3 regions of the Halalkalibacter lacteus genome follow, and region 3 is predicted to be linked to each of the others. Evidence: riboswitches for the same ligand, from Rfam matches in the RefSeq annotation. Region 3 holds a riboswitch; each other region holds the start of a gene.
The links. A riboswitch is a leader RNA that binds a small molecule or an ion and turns the genes downstream of it on or off. The one in region 3 is predicted to bind S-adenosylmethionine.
Positions count from the first base shown of each region.

Region 1: linked by a shared signal. The riboswitch ahead of SAZ04_RS07485 (methionine biosynthesis PLP-dependent protein) and the one ahead of mtnK (S-methyl-5-thioribose kinase) in region 3 are both predicted to bind S-adenosylmethionine.
Region 2: linked by a shared signal. The riboswitch ahead of SAZ04_RS09015 (homoserine dehydrogenase) and the one ahead of mtnK (S-methyl-5-thioribose kinase) in region 3 are both predicted to bind S-adenosylmethionine.

Region 1 covers NZ_JAWRVL010000007.1:157,743-162,764, forward strand. Annotated here, with positions in the region: gene SAZ04_RS07480 (bifunctional homocysteine S-methyltransferase/methylenetetrahydrofolate reductase) at 1-1,387, opposite strand, end outside; gene SAZ04_RS07485 (methionine biosynthesis PLP-dependent protein) at 1,384-2,502, opposite strand; SAM riboswitch class I at 2,656-2,760, opposite strand; gene SAZ04_RS07490 (hypothetical protein) at 2,885-3,046, opposite strand; gene prsW (glutamic-type intramembrane protease PrsW) at 3,110-3,757, opposite strand; gene SAZ04_RS07500 (asparaginase) at 3,851-4,819, shown strand.
Region 2 covers NZ_JAWRVL010000009.1:140,114-145,135, reverse strand. Annotated here, with positions in the region: gene SAZ04_RS09030 (tRNA threonylcarbamoyladenosine dehydratase) at 1-538, opposite strand, end outside; RNA gene ssrS (6S RNA) at 709-886, opposite strand; gene SAZ04_RS09020 (hypothetical protein) at 1,030-1,335, shown strand; gene SAZ04_RS09015 (homoserine dehydrogenase) at 1,312-2,541, opposite strand; SAM riboswitch class I at 2,605-2,718, opposite strand; gene aspS (aspartate--tRNA ligase) at 2,829-4,616, opposite strand; gene hisS (histidine--tRNA ligase) at 4,618-5,022, opposite strand, start outside.
Region 3 covers NZ_JAWRVL010000006.1:4,713-9,734, reverse strand. Annotated here, with positions in the region: gene SAZ04_RS05860 (methylthioribulose 1-phosphate dehydratase) at 1-605, opposite strand, end outside; gene SAZ04_RS05855 (2-hydroxy-3-keto-5-methylthiopentenyl-1-phosphate phosphatase) at 602-1,255, opposite strand; gene SAZ04_RS05850 (2,3-diketo-5-methylthiopentyl-1-phosphate enolase) at 1,252-2,448, opposite strand; SAM riboswitch class I at 2,826-2,933, shown strand; gene mtnK (S-methyl-5-thioribose kinase) at 3,050-4,276, shown strand; gene mtnA (S-methyl-5-thioribose-1-phosphate isomerase) at 4,269-5,022, shown strand, end outside.

The DNA of each region.
Region 1 (5,022 bases), on a different contig from region 3:
CGATAGAAAAGTTTGCTTTTTGTCCAAGTTCTTTCCCTGAAAACGAAATGCCTTCATTCAATTGTTTAATAAATGAAATGAGTTGAAACGAACTTACATCATAGACAGATGTTGCTCCAGGAAAATCGCCAATTTTTGTTGGGTCCCCTGTAATGGCTAACACATCATCAATTCCTAACGCATTAAGACCCATTAAGTGTGATTGTAAACCAATCAAATTTCGATCACGACACGTAACATGAACAAGCGGTCTGACTCCAAGCTGCTCTTTCACCATCGCTCCGAGTGCTAGATTATCGACTCTTGGAGAAGCAAGTGAATTATCAGCCATTGTCACAGCATCTACACCAGCTTCCTTCAATGCCTTTGCGCCCTCCATAAATCGTTTTGTATTTAATTTTTTCGGGGGATCTAACTCAACAATAACAGATTTACGTTCTTTCACAATTTCTGGTAACGGCGTTTGTTTCCGCGGAATGTGAATCGCTTCTCTCACCGCTACAAGTGGACGGACCGTTTTACTAGTGACCGGTTTCGTAACAGATTTTACTTTTGCAAACGCCTCAATATGTTCCGGTGTTGTCCCGCAGCACCCACCTAATAAGCGTACACCTTGTTTAATAAATTGTTCCCCCATCGCTTGAAAGTAATCAGCATTCGATTGATAGAACACTCGCCCATCTCTGTAATCAGGCAAACTTGCATTCGGGTAGGCTGATAGAAAGGCCTCCTTCGGTAAAGGCATCGTTTCAAATGAGCGAAGCATATGAAATGGACCTGTCCGGCAATTCAACCCGACAACATTCGCTCCTACTGCTATAAGCTGATCAAACGCATTAGAAACAGCTATACCACCGTTCATGACACCAACTTCACCTATTGAAAGATTGACAATTATCGGTAAATTAGTTAGCTTTCTAGCTAGACTCGTTGCCATTTTTGCTTCCTCTAAATCATAAAATGTTTCAAGTAAAAGTCCATCGACACCCTCATACAATAGTTCATTCATTTGCTCAGAAAAAGCAACTTCAATTTCGCGCAAACTCCATTCTTCAAGTTGAAACCTTCTTATTCCACCAACAGTTCCGACTACAAATGCTGACTTTTTTGCTGCTTGTCTAGCTAAGTTTACAGCCGTCTGATTGATTGTCTGAACTTGTTTATTAAGACCGTATTTCTCAAGTTTTAATTGATTGGCTGCATATGTATTGGTTTGTACTACATCCGCGCCAGCTTCTACATATTTTCTATGAGCATTCACAATTTTTTCAGGGTCAGTTATATTCACCTCTTCAAAGCACTGATCAACGCCTTGCTCATAAAGCAAAGTTCCCATAGCACCGTCCCCAATTAAAACCCGCGTGGCTAATTGTTCTAGTAATTTCATTCGTCGCCCTCCTCTTTTACATACCGGAATGCCTGGTCAAGATCTGCAATTAAATCTTCAGCCCGTTCTATCCCAACAGAAAACCGCAAAAGACGATTACAAACTCCATTTGCTATTCGAATATCTTCAGGAATATCCATATGCGTTTGCGTAGCAGGATAAGTCATCAAGCTTTCGACCCCCCCTAAACTTTCTGCAAAAGAGACAAGTTTCAACTGCTGCAAAAATGGATTCACCCATTGCTCATGTAAGATACGAAATGAGACCATGCCTCCCTTACCTGGGTAAAGGACATCGGTCACGCTTTCTTGCTCATTTAAGTATGTAACAATCGCTTTTGCATTTTCTTCATGTTTATCCATACGAATCGCAAGTGTTTTCATGCCTCGAGTTAAAAGATATGAATCAAACGCAGATAAAATCGCTCCAATTCCATTATGATAATACCCAATTCTTTCACATAACTCTTCTCCCTTAGCGACAATTAACCCAGCAATCACATCATTATGCCCTCCTAAATATTTCGAGGCACTATGAATAACGATATCTGCCCCATCAACAAGTGGTTGTTGTAACAAAGGAGTGTAGAATGTATTGTCAACGATTAATAACAATCCATATTTTTGGGCTATTTGAACCAAGTCTGGAATTGATGCTTCTTGCATCAGTGGATTCGTCGGTGTTTCAATAAATAAAGCTTTTGTTTTATCGGTGATACAACGTTCAAACTGCTCAAGTTTCCTCGGATCAGCAAAGGAAAATGTTAAGCCCCAGCGATTCCATCCTTGTTCGAATAGACGGTATGTCCCTCCGTATAAATCTTGAGAAGCTAAAATTTCATCACCTTGTTCAAAGAGAGATAGCACCGTTTGGATGGCAGCCATACCCGAACTACATGCAAATCCTCTATCCCCCTCTTCTAGTTTAGCTATCGCATTTTCAACCACTTCCCTCGTCGGATTTCCAGTTCGAGCATAGTCGTAACCAGTCGACTCCCCAATCCCAGTGTGTCTATATGCTGTTGAAAAATAAACAGGTGTATTGATCGTCCCAGTCGGGTCCGAAGAACGGTTTCCTATTTGCACTAAAATCGTTTCTAGTTTTTCTCGGTTCATCTTTCATACCTCCAATAATTCAATCATTTCATGATCCTCTCTCACCTATTTGTCGCTGATTGAGGTATAAATAATATCTTTTCTTTCATCTTCTACAAAAAGAACCACCCTCATTATATAAGAAGAAGGTGGTTTTTATAAATCATTCACTTCTTCTTATCTCTCAAGCCAAAAGACTTGATGGAATTAGCACCTGACCTATAAAGGCTGGTTGCTGAGACATCATAGGGCCAGTCCCTCCGTCTCTCTTGATAAGAAATTCAAATATTGTTTTTTGCGTTTAATCAAAATTACAACAATTCATACAATTTTGCAAGTGAAAATTTCTAAAAAAGCTTTTTCATACAAGATTTAGTTATCATCCCTTTATAAACACTACCAATTATTCTAGTGTTGCATCAATATTTAAATTCTCCTCATTCCCACAAACACAACGCTTAAAACCAGTCTCATACTCTCCATTCTCGTTTCGTCTCCCACGTAAAATGTATTTCTCGCCACAAACAGGACAACGAATAACAATACGATAACGTCCTTCTGCCATAATCATCACCCTTTACTATAAATATGCACTTATCCCCATTACTATTTATCACTCACTCTTTCATTATTCGTCTAAATGGTGAGCTCGTTTTACCTTATTTAAAGCTACCCACCATAGTACTAACATAAACGGAATCAACCCAATTAAAAAATACATATCAAATACAATAAAAATAGAATCGTATACGCCATGTAATATGATAGGAAAACAAAGGGACAACGTCAAATGTTTCACTCGTTGTTGTCCTTCTATTTTCGCCCTTCCTAAATAGTATCCCATTATAACACCAAATAGAGCATGGCTTGAAACCGGAAGCAGTGCTCGACCAAATGCTGTCTCAAGTCCATTAGCTATTAAATAAAATACATTTTCTAATGTGGCAAATCCTAACGAGAGCGACACACCAAATACAATTCCGTCATAGCGTCTCGCAAAAGTTGCATGTTGATACGCAAAAACCCAAAGAAGAAACCACTTGAAAAACTCTTCCACGAACCCATATAAAATAAATGCCCTAGAGAACGGATTACTAAAATATCCTTCAGTTGTAAACGCATATTGCAAGACCATTACTGGGAAAACGAGTAGCACACCTATCAAAAATGTTCTAAATACTAGTGCTATTGTACTCGTGGTATAATGGTTACGTAGATAGAAATAAGATAATAATGCCATTCCTGGAGCGATTGCTGCTGTTACAATTGCAAACAACTTGCTCTTCCTTTCCCATTGCTTTACTCTTTAAAATTAATTTCTAAGCTGGTATGATATTATTCTATAAAACTTAAATTTGAGGTGTGCTTTTTGAAAAAAATTCTCGTTTTACATACAGGTGGCACAATTGCGATGCAAGAAAATGAGCAAGGAGCCGTGCAACCAAACTTGATAAATCCATTATATTCCACTATCGAATCGCTATCAAGCATCGCCTCTGTTATCGTTGACGATTATTTGAATATTCCATCACCACATATGACCCCTAGTTTAATGATTGATCTTGCAGAACGCTTAAAAGAAAGAGTAAAAGAAGATCATTTAGACGGTATTGTTGTCACACATGGAACGGATACACTTGAGGAAACAGCTTATTTACTTGACCTTTTACTTGATTGGAATATTCCCGTTATCATTACTGGAGCTATGCGTTCAAGTAACGAACTTGGCGCTGACGGCCCTCATAATTTAATAGCTTCTGTAAGAGTTGCAGCAAATGAAGATGCACAAGGTAAAGGTGTACTCGTCGTATTGAATGATGAGATCCACACAGCAAAAAACGTAACAAAAACACATTCAAGTAACATTGCTACTTTTCAAAGTCCACAATATGGACCGATTGGAATTGTCACAAAACGTGGTGTCTTCTTTCATCACACCCTTTCGAAGCGAGAATGTTACCCGGTTAAGAAGATAACAAAAAAGGTGGCATTATTAAAAACTTATACTGGTATGGATCATTCGATCGTTGACGCTATTGCATCAACACACATAGATGGGCTTGTTATCGAAGCCTTCGGTCAAGGAAACGTCCCCCCAACTATTGTGCCTGCATTGAACCGTTTGATTAATCGAGACATTCCTGTCGTCTTAGTCTCTCGCTGCTTCAATGGAGTCGTTCAAGATATTTATGCATATGAGGGCGGAGGTCGTACGTTAAAGGATATGGGTGTCATTTTTACAAATGGATTAAATGGTCAAAAAGCAAGATTAAAACTAATGGTCGTATTAGAACAAACAACAAATCGAACGACAATCCAAGAATTATTCTACAAATAAGAAAAACTGCAAAGCTGTCTTTTCTTAGAAGCACTGAGCTGAACCGTTGCCTCTTTTTAAGATGAACGACAAGTGGGTAACAGTAGTCGTTCGACACGCAGCGTGCGAAGCCATTTCACGCCCTTGAATAGGATTTCACGCTTCATTAAATTCTGTTATATTTCATTTTTCTTATCTTTTAAAAAGGGGATCAAAAGGTAGTT
Region 2 (5,022 bases), on a different contig from region 3:
CTTTACGCAAGCGAGTTCTGACAACCTTTGCAATTGGGTCATGACTTGTTTTTGAAATATCAGTAATACGCAAGCGAGTTGGATCCATTTTATTTGCTGCACCCATACTAGAAATAATCGGGATATTGCGTTCTAGACATTGTTTCATTAGGTGGATTTTATAACTTATCGTATCACTTGCATCAATTACATAATCTAAACCATAGCTAAAAAACTGTTCGTATGTCTCTTCTGTATAAAACATTTTTAAAGCAATAACTTCACATTCAGGATTAATGTCTTGAATTCTTTCTTTCATTAATTCAACCTTTTGTCTACCGACTGTAGACAACAATGCATGAATCTGCCTATTTACATTCGTAATATCAACATCATCTTTATCAACAAGCACTAACCTACCGACTCCAGAACGAGCTAGTGCCTCAGCTGAGAAAGAGCCTACTCCTCCAATACCTAAAACTGCCACTGTGCTATTTTTCAATTGAGCTAACCCATCATACCCGATTGCTAGTTCATTTCGTGAAAATTGATGCAACATTCTACTTGCCCCTTCCAAACGGTATTATCGGAATTGACTATACCATAGCAAAAATGAAAAGTCTAAGTGCATTTTAAAGGGTTTGCAAATTGCACTTCGCTCATTCCTAATACACACAAAAAAACAACTCTCTTATAAAAGAAGTTGTTCCTTATTCATCATATAAAGTAAGAAATCCCAATAATGCCGTTTTACTTATAGTTTTGAACCTGCTCCTATGCAGGTGGGTGCTCTGTACAAATGATCTTACTTCCCTACAAGAAGGCTTGTAATTACATTTACAACGCAAGCTCCCGTCCAAATTCTGTTGGCTCAAAACGTAGATGCATACGTACATCTTAGGAAATCTTACTTGCTTACATACATTCTATCAAGACTAAATTAGAAAGTCAATTACATAATCAGAATATTCAGCTATATAATGATTTGGTAATTTCTCATTCCCTATGTTACAGTTTAGCTAATAATTATTAATGTGAGGTGAGCCTTGTATGAATCTACTCGCTAGTCAAAGATGTGTTGAAATTCACCAAGAAATCGGTTGGACCGAAAAGCGTATCATTGAAACATCATTCGACATGAAATTATTTGATAACAAGCTAATTGTCAAAGATGATACATTCGAGTTAACTTCAATCTTTGACATTTCTTATCGAAAAAAGCCAGAACTAAACGCAATGGGTTTTTTGTATTTACACACGAACCGCGGTGTTCGAACTTATTATATTAAAGATGATGCCTATCCATTAGTAAGTGCCTATCAAAAGCTTAAATCAGAACGCCCCGAATTGCGCTGAATGAATTGTCTTTTCTCGTTTCCTTGTCGATATATCACCATAAATAGGATACATTTCAAAAGGGGATGAGTGGTTACTTGGTACAATCCAACCTTCCCCCTCATGATGAGCATATGTATCAATCACAGCAATTCCCGCTTGCTTTACCCATTCCAATGCTTTATTTCGTTCTGAATGATTGATGAATACGAAAGCATGCGTAAAGGACTCCTCCATATCCCATTTTTCTTCTTTTGTATTTCTCCATGCACTTGTACTTCGTTCATGGAAAATAAAATCTTCAACCATGCTATTTGCTGTAGCTTCTTTTCCTGCTCCTGGTCCAAGAAAAAGAAGTTGATCAATGGATTCACCCTCTAAAGAAATTCCATTCGTAACCCCTCTGACGTTCGCTAACGGTTCAATTGGTGATAAAAATGCCGGAGTCACACGACCTTTCACCCCTGATTCGCCTCTCCATGCTTCAGCAACTAACTTCACTTTAAAACCAAGACGCTCTCCCACTTCAACATGCCAATCTTCAATGCTTGATACACCTTTTCGATAGAATGATGTAACAGGTGACCACTTTCCAAAACATAGACGACTTAGAATCCGAATTTTATACCAGGCATCAAACCCTTCAATATCATCTGTAGGATCAGCTTCAGCATACCCTAGTTCTTGCGCCTCCAATAACACTTCAGTAAAGCAACGATGATTTTCAATCATTTCAGTTAACATATAATTGGTTGTTCCATTTAAGATCCCAGATACTCTAGTTATAGGTGTAGTCGTAAGAGTTCCTTTTAACGAGTTAATAATCGGGATTCCTCCTGCAACTGCTGCTTCATAGCCATAATAAGTAGAGTGGGCAGTTGCTAGCTGCTCAAGAATTTCTCCCTTTTCAGCCACTAGTTTCTTATTTGCACTAATTACCGGTACCCCTTTTTCTAACCACTTTGCGGTATATGAGAAAGCTGGTTCAATCCCACCAATCGCTTCAAAAATAACATCAAATTTAGCTATTCCACAAAACTCTTCCCAGCTAGTTGTCACAAATGCATCGACTTTCTCAGCTCGCCGCTTTTGTTTATCCTTTACCAATATCGCTGAAATTTCAATATCTTTTTTTAGTAATTGCTTGATTTGGTCTTTAGTCTGTAGCAATCGTTCATATACACCACTACCAACTGTTCCAAATCCTATTAAACCTATTCGTATCATCTCATGTCCCTCTCTCTCTATAAAACAAAAAACCTCTCCTGATAAGGAAAGGTTTTTTGCCTTCACTTATCTTCCAGAATAAAATCATTCTGCTGAAAGTAGCACCTTTTTTGCATGGCTTGCAAAAAGGTTGCCGGGCTTCGACGGGTCAGTTCCCTCCACCACTCTTGATAAGTTTGAATATTCAAACGTTCAAATTCTATTAACAATGATTATACGTTACCTATTGCCTTCTGTCAAACTAATTTATTCTTGTTCGAAGAGGTAAACTCACCTTTTCGGACCTCTTACACATTTACCTTTTCTGTCTTCTTACCAATAATGGATAAATTTAGATCAATTAACTGTTCGACGCTCACTTCACCAGGTGCATTGGTTAATAAGCAGCTTGCACTTGCTGTTTTCGGGAAAGCTATTGTATCACGTAAATTCGTACGACCAGCTAAAAGCATAATAAGACGATCCAAACCTAACGCAATCCCTCCATGTGGCGGAGTGCCGTATTCAAATGCTTCTAACAAGAAGCCAAATTGTTCACGCGCCTCTTCCTCAGAGAACCCAAGTGCTGTAAACATTTGCCCTTGAATATCACTTTGGTAAATACGTTGAGAGCCACCACCAAGCTCATATCCATTTAAAACAAGATCATAAGCATTGGCTCGTGCACTTCCTGGATCAGTTGCAAGAAGTTCTATATCTTCTTTTATTGGGCTTGTGAATGGATGATGCAAAGCTACATAACGTTTTGCCTCTTCATCGTATTCAACAAGTGGGAAATCAACAACCCAAAGGAAGTTATATTGGCTTTGATCAATCAAGTCAAACTGTTTACCAAACTTCAAGCGCAATGCACCAAGACTATCAAATACAACTTGCTTCTTGTCTGCCCCAAAGAACAGAAGGTCTCCCGTTTCTGCACCTAATGCTTCTTGAAGAGCAGTTGCTACATCCTCATCAAAGAACTTAGCAATTGGACCTTTAAGCCCTTCTTCTTCAACTTTTAGCCATGCTAAACCTTTTGCACCATATTGTTTCACAAAATCAGTAAGAGCATCGATTTCTTTACGCGATAGCTTGTCTGCTCCACCTTTCAAGTTTAATCCCTTAACTGTACCACCAGAAGCTAGTGCACTTTGGAATACTTTAAACTCTGAATCCTTCACAACATCAGACAGTTCTACTAACTCCAAACCAAAACGAAGGTCAGGTTTGTCTGAACCAAAGCGATTCATTGCTTCATCATACGTAAGACGAGGGAACGGCAATGATACTTCAATCCCTTTTGTTTCCTTCATAATTTTCGCCATCATTTTTTCTGTCATTGCAAGCAAGTCTTCTTTATCCATGAATGATGTTTCGATATCGACTTGTGTAAATTCAGGTTGACGATCCGCACGAAGATCCTCATCACGGAAACAGCGAACAATTTGATAATAACGTTCAAAACCAGATACCATTAACAATTGCTTAAAGAGCTGCGGCGATTGTGGCAACGCGTAAAACTCACCATGATGTACACGGCTTGGTACAAGATAATCACGAGCTCCCTCTGGTGTACTTTTCGTTAGCATTGGCGTTTCAATTTCCATGAAAGCTTCTTCATCAAGGAAGTCACGTATTAACTTCGTCGTACGGTAACGTAACTTAAACGTCTCTTGCATATCAGGACGACGAAGGTCAAGATATCGATATTTTAAACGAACATCTTCTGATGCATCTGTATCTGCTTCAATTTGAAAAGGTAGAGGCTTCGACGCATTTAAGATACTCATTTTATCAACATGGATCTCAATTGAACCTGTTTCAATTTTTTCATTTACTGTTTTCGGATCCCTAACAACGACTTGTCCCTCTACCTCAATGACATATTCATTCCTTACTCGTTCTGCCACAGCAAGTGCTTCTTGGTTTACTTCAGGACTAAAGACAACTTGAACAATACCAGATCGATCACGAACATCTAAAAAAATAACTTGACCTAAATCCCGTCGTCTTTGTACCCACCCTTTTAATTGTACTCGTTCTCCTGCATGTTCTTCGCGTAGCATTCCACAGTGATGTGTTCTTCCTATCATCCTACTTACCTCCTAAGGTTTTCTCTTTAATATGATCAATAAATGTTTCTAGCTCTATTTGTACCTGTTCTCCTGTTTCCATGTCTTTCACATTAATGACTCCATGAGTAAGTTCATCATCTCCAAGGATTGCTGTGAAACGTGCTTGTAAGCGATCAGCTGCTTTAAACTGAGCTTTCATCTTCTTATCTAGATAATCTTTATCAGCACTAACACCTGCACTTCTAAGGTTATACAGGAGTTCAACAGTCTTTTCTTTTGCCGCATCACCCAATGAAACTAGATAGCAGTCTAACTTCGGAGCAACAGGAATTGCTTGTTCTTGTGCTTTTAATGCCATAATGACACGCTCAATACTAAAAGCAAAACCAATTCCAGGAGTCGATGGACCACCAATTTCCTCAAC
Region 3 (5,022 bases):
TTTAATGCTTTTGCATGCAATAATTTCATTTGGTACGAAAAAAGGAATTCACAAGCTTCAAGATGCCTTTTTGCTTCGAATGCATTTCTTCCCCATACCGTAATACCATGGTTTCGTATTAAAACCGCTTTTGTGTCAGCTGAAATTTGTTCGCCAACAGCCAGACCTAATGTTGGCAAGTCTGCAAAATTTTCAACTATTGGAATCGTTAGTTCTCCGTCTTCTTCCCAAATTCCAAATGCCTTTATCAACTCCACATTCCGAAATGTAACGGAGCCTTTCTCAGCATAAAGTTCTGAAATCAAATTATTATCAAGTGTATGAACATGAAGACTACATCCAGCATCCGTTCTCTTATAAACCTCTAAATGAATCACTGTTTCCGCCGATGGTTTTCCCTGCTCAGTTAGGGCATTTCCATCCTGATCAACGAGGACAAAATCTTCTTCTGTCTCTTGATACTTATCCTTACCGCTCACCGTGACAAGACAAGTAAGTGGCTCATCACTGACCTTGATAGATAGATTTCCACTCGTTCCTGGAAACCAGTTTCTTACCCCAAGTTCACGTTTAATAGAGGCAAGTTCATTCCAAGCTGAAATCATACTTTCACCTCATTTTGTTCTAAAATTCGAATAACATCATGAAACGTTTCAAAAGACTGATAAGGCAGATTCAATTCTTCACACTTTTGCTGCAGGAAATCTCGTGCAATGACTAAATCAGCTTGCTTAGCAGCTTGCAAGTCCGTGATTGAATCACCTATAACAATCTTATAATGCCCTTCTCCAATTTCGCGCAAAATTGATGGCTTGCAACAGCCACATTCATTTGAACATTGTTCATCACAGGTATGCGGCCATTCAACTCGGATTTTCTCTTCATTAAATTTCGCTTCATTACAATAAACCGGCAAGTTGTATCCTTTTAAAAGTGGATGAACAAAAAAGTCCATACCTCCACTAACAACGACTAAATCTAGTCCATTCCTTTTTGTGTATGAAACAAATTCACCGAACCCTTCACGAATCTTTGCATCATTTAAAATGAAGGTTGTCATTTCTTCTTTTAATTCAGCAGGGAGGAGACGAAAGAATTGGCCCACTCCTTTTTTAATCGAAATCCGTTGACTAAGAATATCATCTTTAATTTCTTCCCATTCAGGTGGGGCAAATTTCTTCATAATCGCGACAATATTATCATTCTCTGTAATCGTCCCATCAAAATCGCAGAATATCATCGGATTCAGGGTCATTCCCCTCCCCATAGTTCAATCGCTTGAGCTAACTCCTGATTTTCAGTCGCTGCCTCTTTTAAAGATTTATGATCTAATACAGCATCAATTGCCTGAAGAAATGCTTTTCCACCCGCTGCAGCACCTCCAGGGTGACCGTGAATTCCACCGCCCGCATTAATAATGCTGTCGACCCCAAAATCAGCGATCAATTTCGGCGTTAAACCCGGGTGGATGCCAGCAGATGGCACAGGAAATGCTTTTTTAAAGACCGAATCTTCACTTGTTAAGTTCAGAGCTATCTCTTGTGTCTCTTCTTTTGCCATCGCAACAGAACCATAAGGAGACGGAAATAAAACTAGATCTGCTCCAGCCATACGAGCTAATTTCCCAAGTAACAAACCTGGTGAAACCCCGAAATCTGGCGAAGAAATCATCGTTCCCGAAAATGCTGGATGGGCCATAATTGGCAATGGAATATTCGGGTCTTCTGCAAGTGCCTGCATAACATCCAAGCCATAGGCGTATGTATTAAACAGCAAAAGATCAGCGCCTAATTCCACCGCTTTATAAGCATTTTCTTTTAACTCCATTGTTTTTCCTGTTAAGTTGACTGCATGAAGCGTTCGTTTTCCAGTTTCTTCATAACTCTCCCGTAAAGCCTCTTGACAAACTGCTATTCTTTTTTCAAGTGGCGTTCGTTCATTTTCAAAAAGAATTTCATCATCTTTAACGATGTCAATTCCTCCAAGAGCTTGTGCTTTCATTTGCTCTTTAAGCGAAGATAAATCGCGCCCGATGACTCCTTTAAAAATACTCATTAATAAAGGACGGTTATATGCATTCGTTAATTCTCTAATACCTTCTATTCCATATTTCGGCCCAGGGTACCCTTGTTTTACCTCATCAGAAAATGCCAAGTCAATGAGTTTCACCTTGCCATCTAATGAGAACTTCCCAAATGTTGTTGTCAGAACCGCTGGCAAATCATTTGAAAAGTTCACGCTTGGATATCCTACGGAAATACGAGCCTTATTATTTGTTACCATTTTTGCTTCAACGACTCTTCCTTTATGACGCTCGAGCTGAGCTTGTTCCACTGCAGGTAGATTAGTCCATGAACCTACTGTTAACCCAACAGCAATTGCCTCTGCTTTTTTTTCTAAACTTTCTGGCTTTGCTTCAAGAAGGTATGTTGCTATTACTTCACTCACTATACTAAAACCTCCATTATGTACTTCTTCTACTAAATTGTGGATAAACGCGATATTGGCACTTAATAATAGTTTTGAATTATGCCAGTATTCTTATTTTCCGTCAATCATCAAAGGGTGTTTTTCCTTTTTGTACATAGAAAAATTTGACTACTTATAGTAGTATCTCAATTTTATCACTTTATCAAACTAAATGATCTCTTAATTTGCAAAATCCAATTGACAGTTCCCTTTCATTCGGTGTAAGATGACACTCAAATAGGAAAGCTTTTTTAAAAGTAGCTTATAACTAGACTAAATGAGATCGTATTAAAGTGCCCACGTATCGGCTTTTAGGGGACCTTCTTTAACCAATGAATGCATATAACTTCATATAACTCTTATTACGAGAAGGCTGAGGGAATTGGACCGATGACGCCCGGCAACCGGCTTAAAAGCAATGGTGCTACTTCCAACGGAATGATAAACATTCTGACAGATAAGAGGAACGAACACGATGTTTCAATCCTCTTGATTTGTTTTCAAGAGGATTTTTTTATTGGAAATCATAACTACATCGTACTTAACGGACCACAATAAGTTCTTTTAGGAGGTTGCACATATGAAAGTACTAACTTTGCAAAAGAAAATCTATAAACCTTTAAACACAGAAACAGCAATGGAGTTAAGTAAAAAATTGCAATTATTCGACCTGGATGATCAACTCACTTCTGAAGAAATTGGTGATGGAAATTTAAATTTGGTTTTTCGAGTAATGAATGAACAATCTGGTAAATCACTCATTATTAAACAAGCACTCCCATACGCCAAAGTTGTTGGAACAAGCTGGCCGTTAACACTAGACCGTGCTCGTATTGAAAGTGAATCATTAAAACGAACATACCAACTCGTTCCAAATTTCACTCCAAAAGTCTACTTTAGTGATTCAAACCGTGCTGTTACAGTTATGGAAGATCTATCTGATTTCACTATTTTACGTAAAGGTTTACTTGCTGGGAATGTTTATCCTAACTTAGGAAAGGATATCGGACAATTTCTAGCACATACACTCTTTTTCAATTCAGACTTTGGGTTAAATCAACAAGAAAAGAAAATCCAAAGTAGTCGCTTTATTAACCCTGAATTGTGTAAAATCACAGAAGACCTTGTATTCACAGATCCATTCTATGATCACGACACTAATAATATTGATGAAGACCTTAAGCCATTTGTTGCAAAAACGATATGGGAAGATCCATCTTTAAAGCTTGAAGTCGCGTCATTAAAAAAGGCTTTTCTCACAAAAGGAGAAACACTCGTTCATGGTGATCTTCATACAGGGAGTATTTTTGTTCGTGAAGAAGATACGGTAGTGATTGACCCTGAATTTGCCTTTTACGGTCCAATGGGATTTGATATTGGTGCCTTCATTGCCAACATTATTTTGAATTATTTATCTCAACAAGTTCATTTAAAAGATCAGCCACAAAAGCAAGAAGAATACAAACACTACTTACTAAATGTCATTTCTGAAAGCTGGAATGTATTTAGTGAAGAATTTACCTACCTTTGGAATCAACACCCACAAGATGTCTATATGAGTGTTGATGGTTATCTCGATCAAACGTTACAAGAGATTTTCAAAGATACGATTGGATTTGCAGGTTGTAAAATAGTCCGACGAATGATTGGTCTTGCCGGTGTAGAAGATGTTGAATGTATTTTAAATCAAGCAGTCAAAAATGAAGTAAAGAAAACTGCACTTACTCTCGGGAAAAACCTAATCTTAGAACGTAGTCAGATTTCAACAATAGATGAATTAGTAAAGGTTGTGAGTAAACATGCTTAATAGCCCCATTCGTTCCGTTCAATGGAACATAGACAAAATTATATTACTAGATCAGCGATTGCTTCCAGGAAAGACGGAATTTCTCACACTAACTTCAATAGAAGATGTTTGGGATGCCATCTTTGAACTAAAAGTACGTGGTGCACCAGCAATTGGCATTGCCGCTGCATATGGATTAGCTCTTTCAACACAACAATCAACACTATCCGATTTTGATAAGTTTCGTTTGGAACTTGAAAAAGAAGCCGCCTATTTAGAAACGTCTAGACCTACTGCTGTCAATTTATTTTGGGCAATAAAACGGATTCTCTCTGTTGTAAGAGATGTAACGACTGTTCAAGAAGCGAAAGAAGCTGTTTTAGCAGAAGCTCTTTTAATTGAAAAAGAAGATGAAGAAGTTTGTCGATCAATCGGGGAATACGCACTTAGTTTATTTCAAGATGAAGACACATTGCTTACTCATTGTAATGCAGGAGGAATTGCAACAGCTCGCTACGGTACTGCACTTGCGCCGTTTTATATTGCAAAAGAACGCGGAATTAACTTAAAAGCTTTTGCTTCTGAAACACGTCCGGTCTTACAAGGAGCAAGACTTACAGCATGGGAACTCCAACAACTTGGTGTTGATGTCACGTTAATAACTGATAATATGGTCGCACATACGATTCAATCAAAAGGCATTAATGCAGTCATTGTTGGCGCTGACCGCATTGTAGCAAATGGTGATACTGCTAATAAAATTGGAA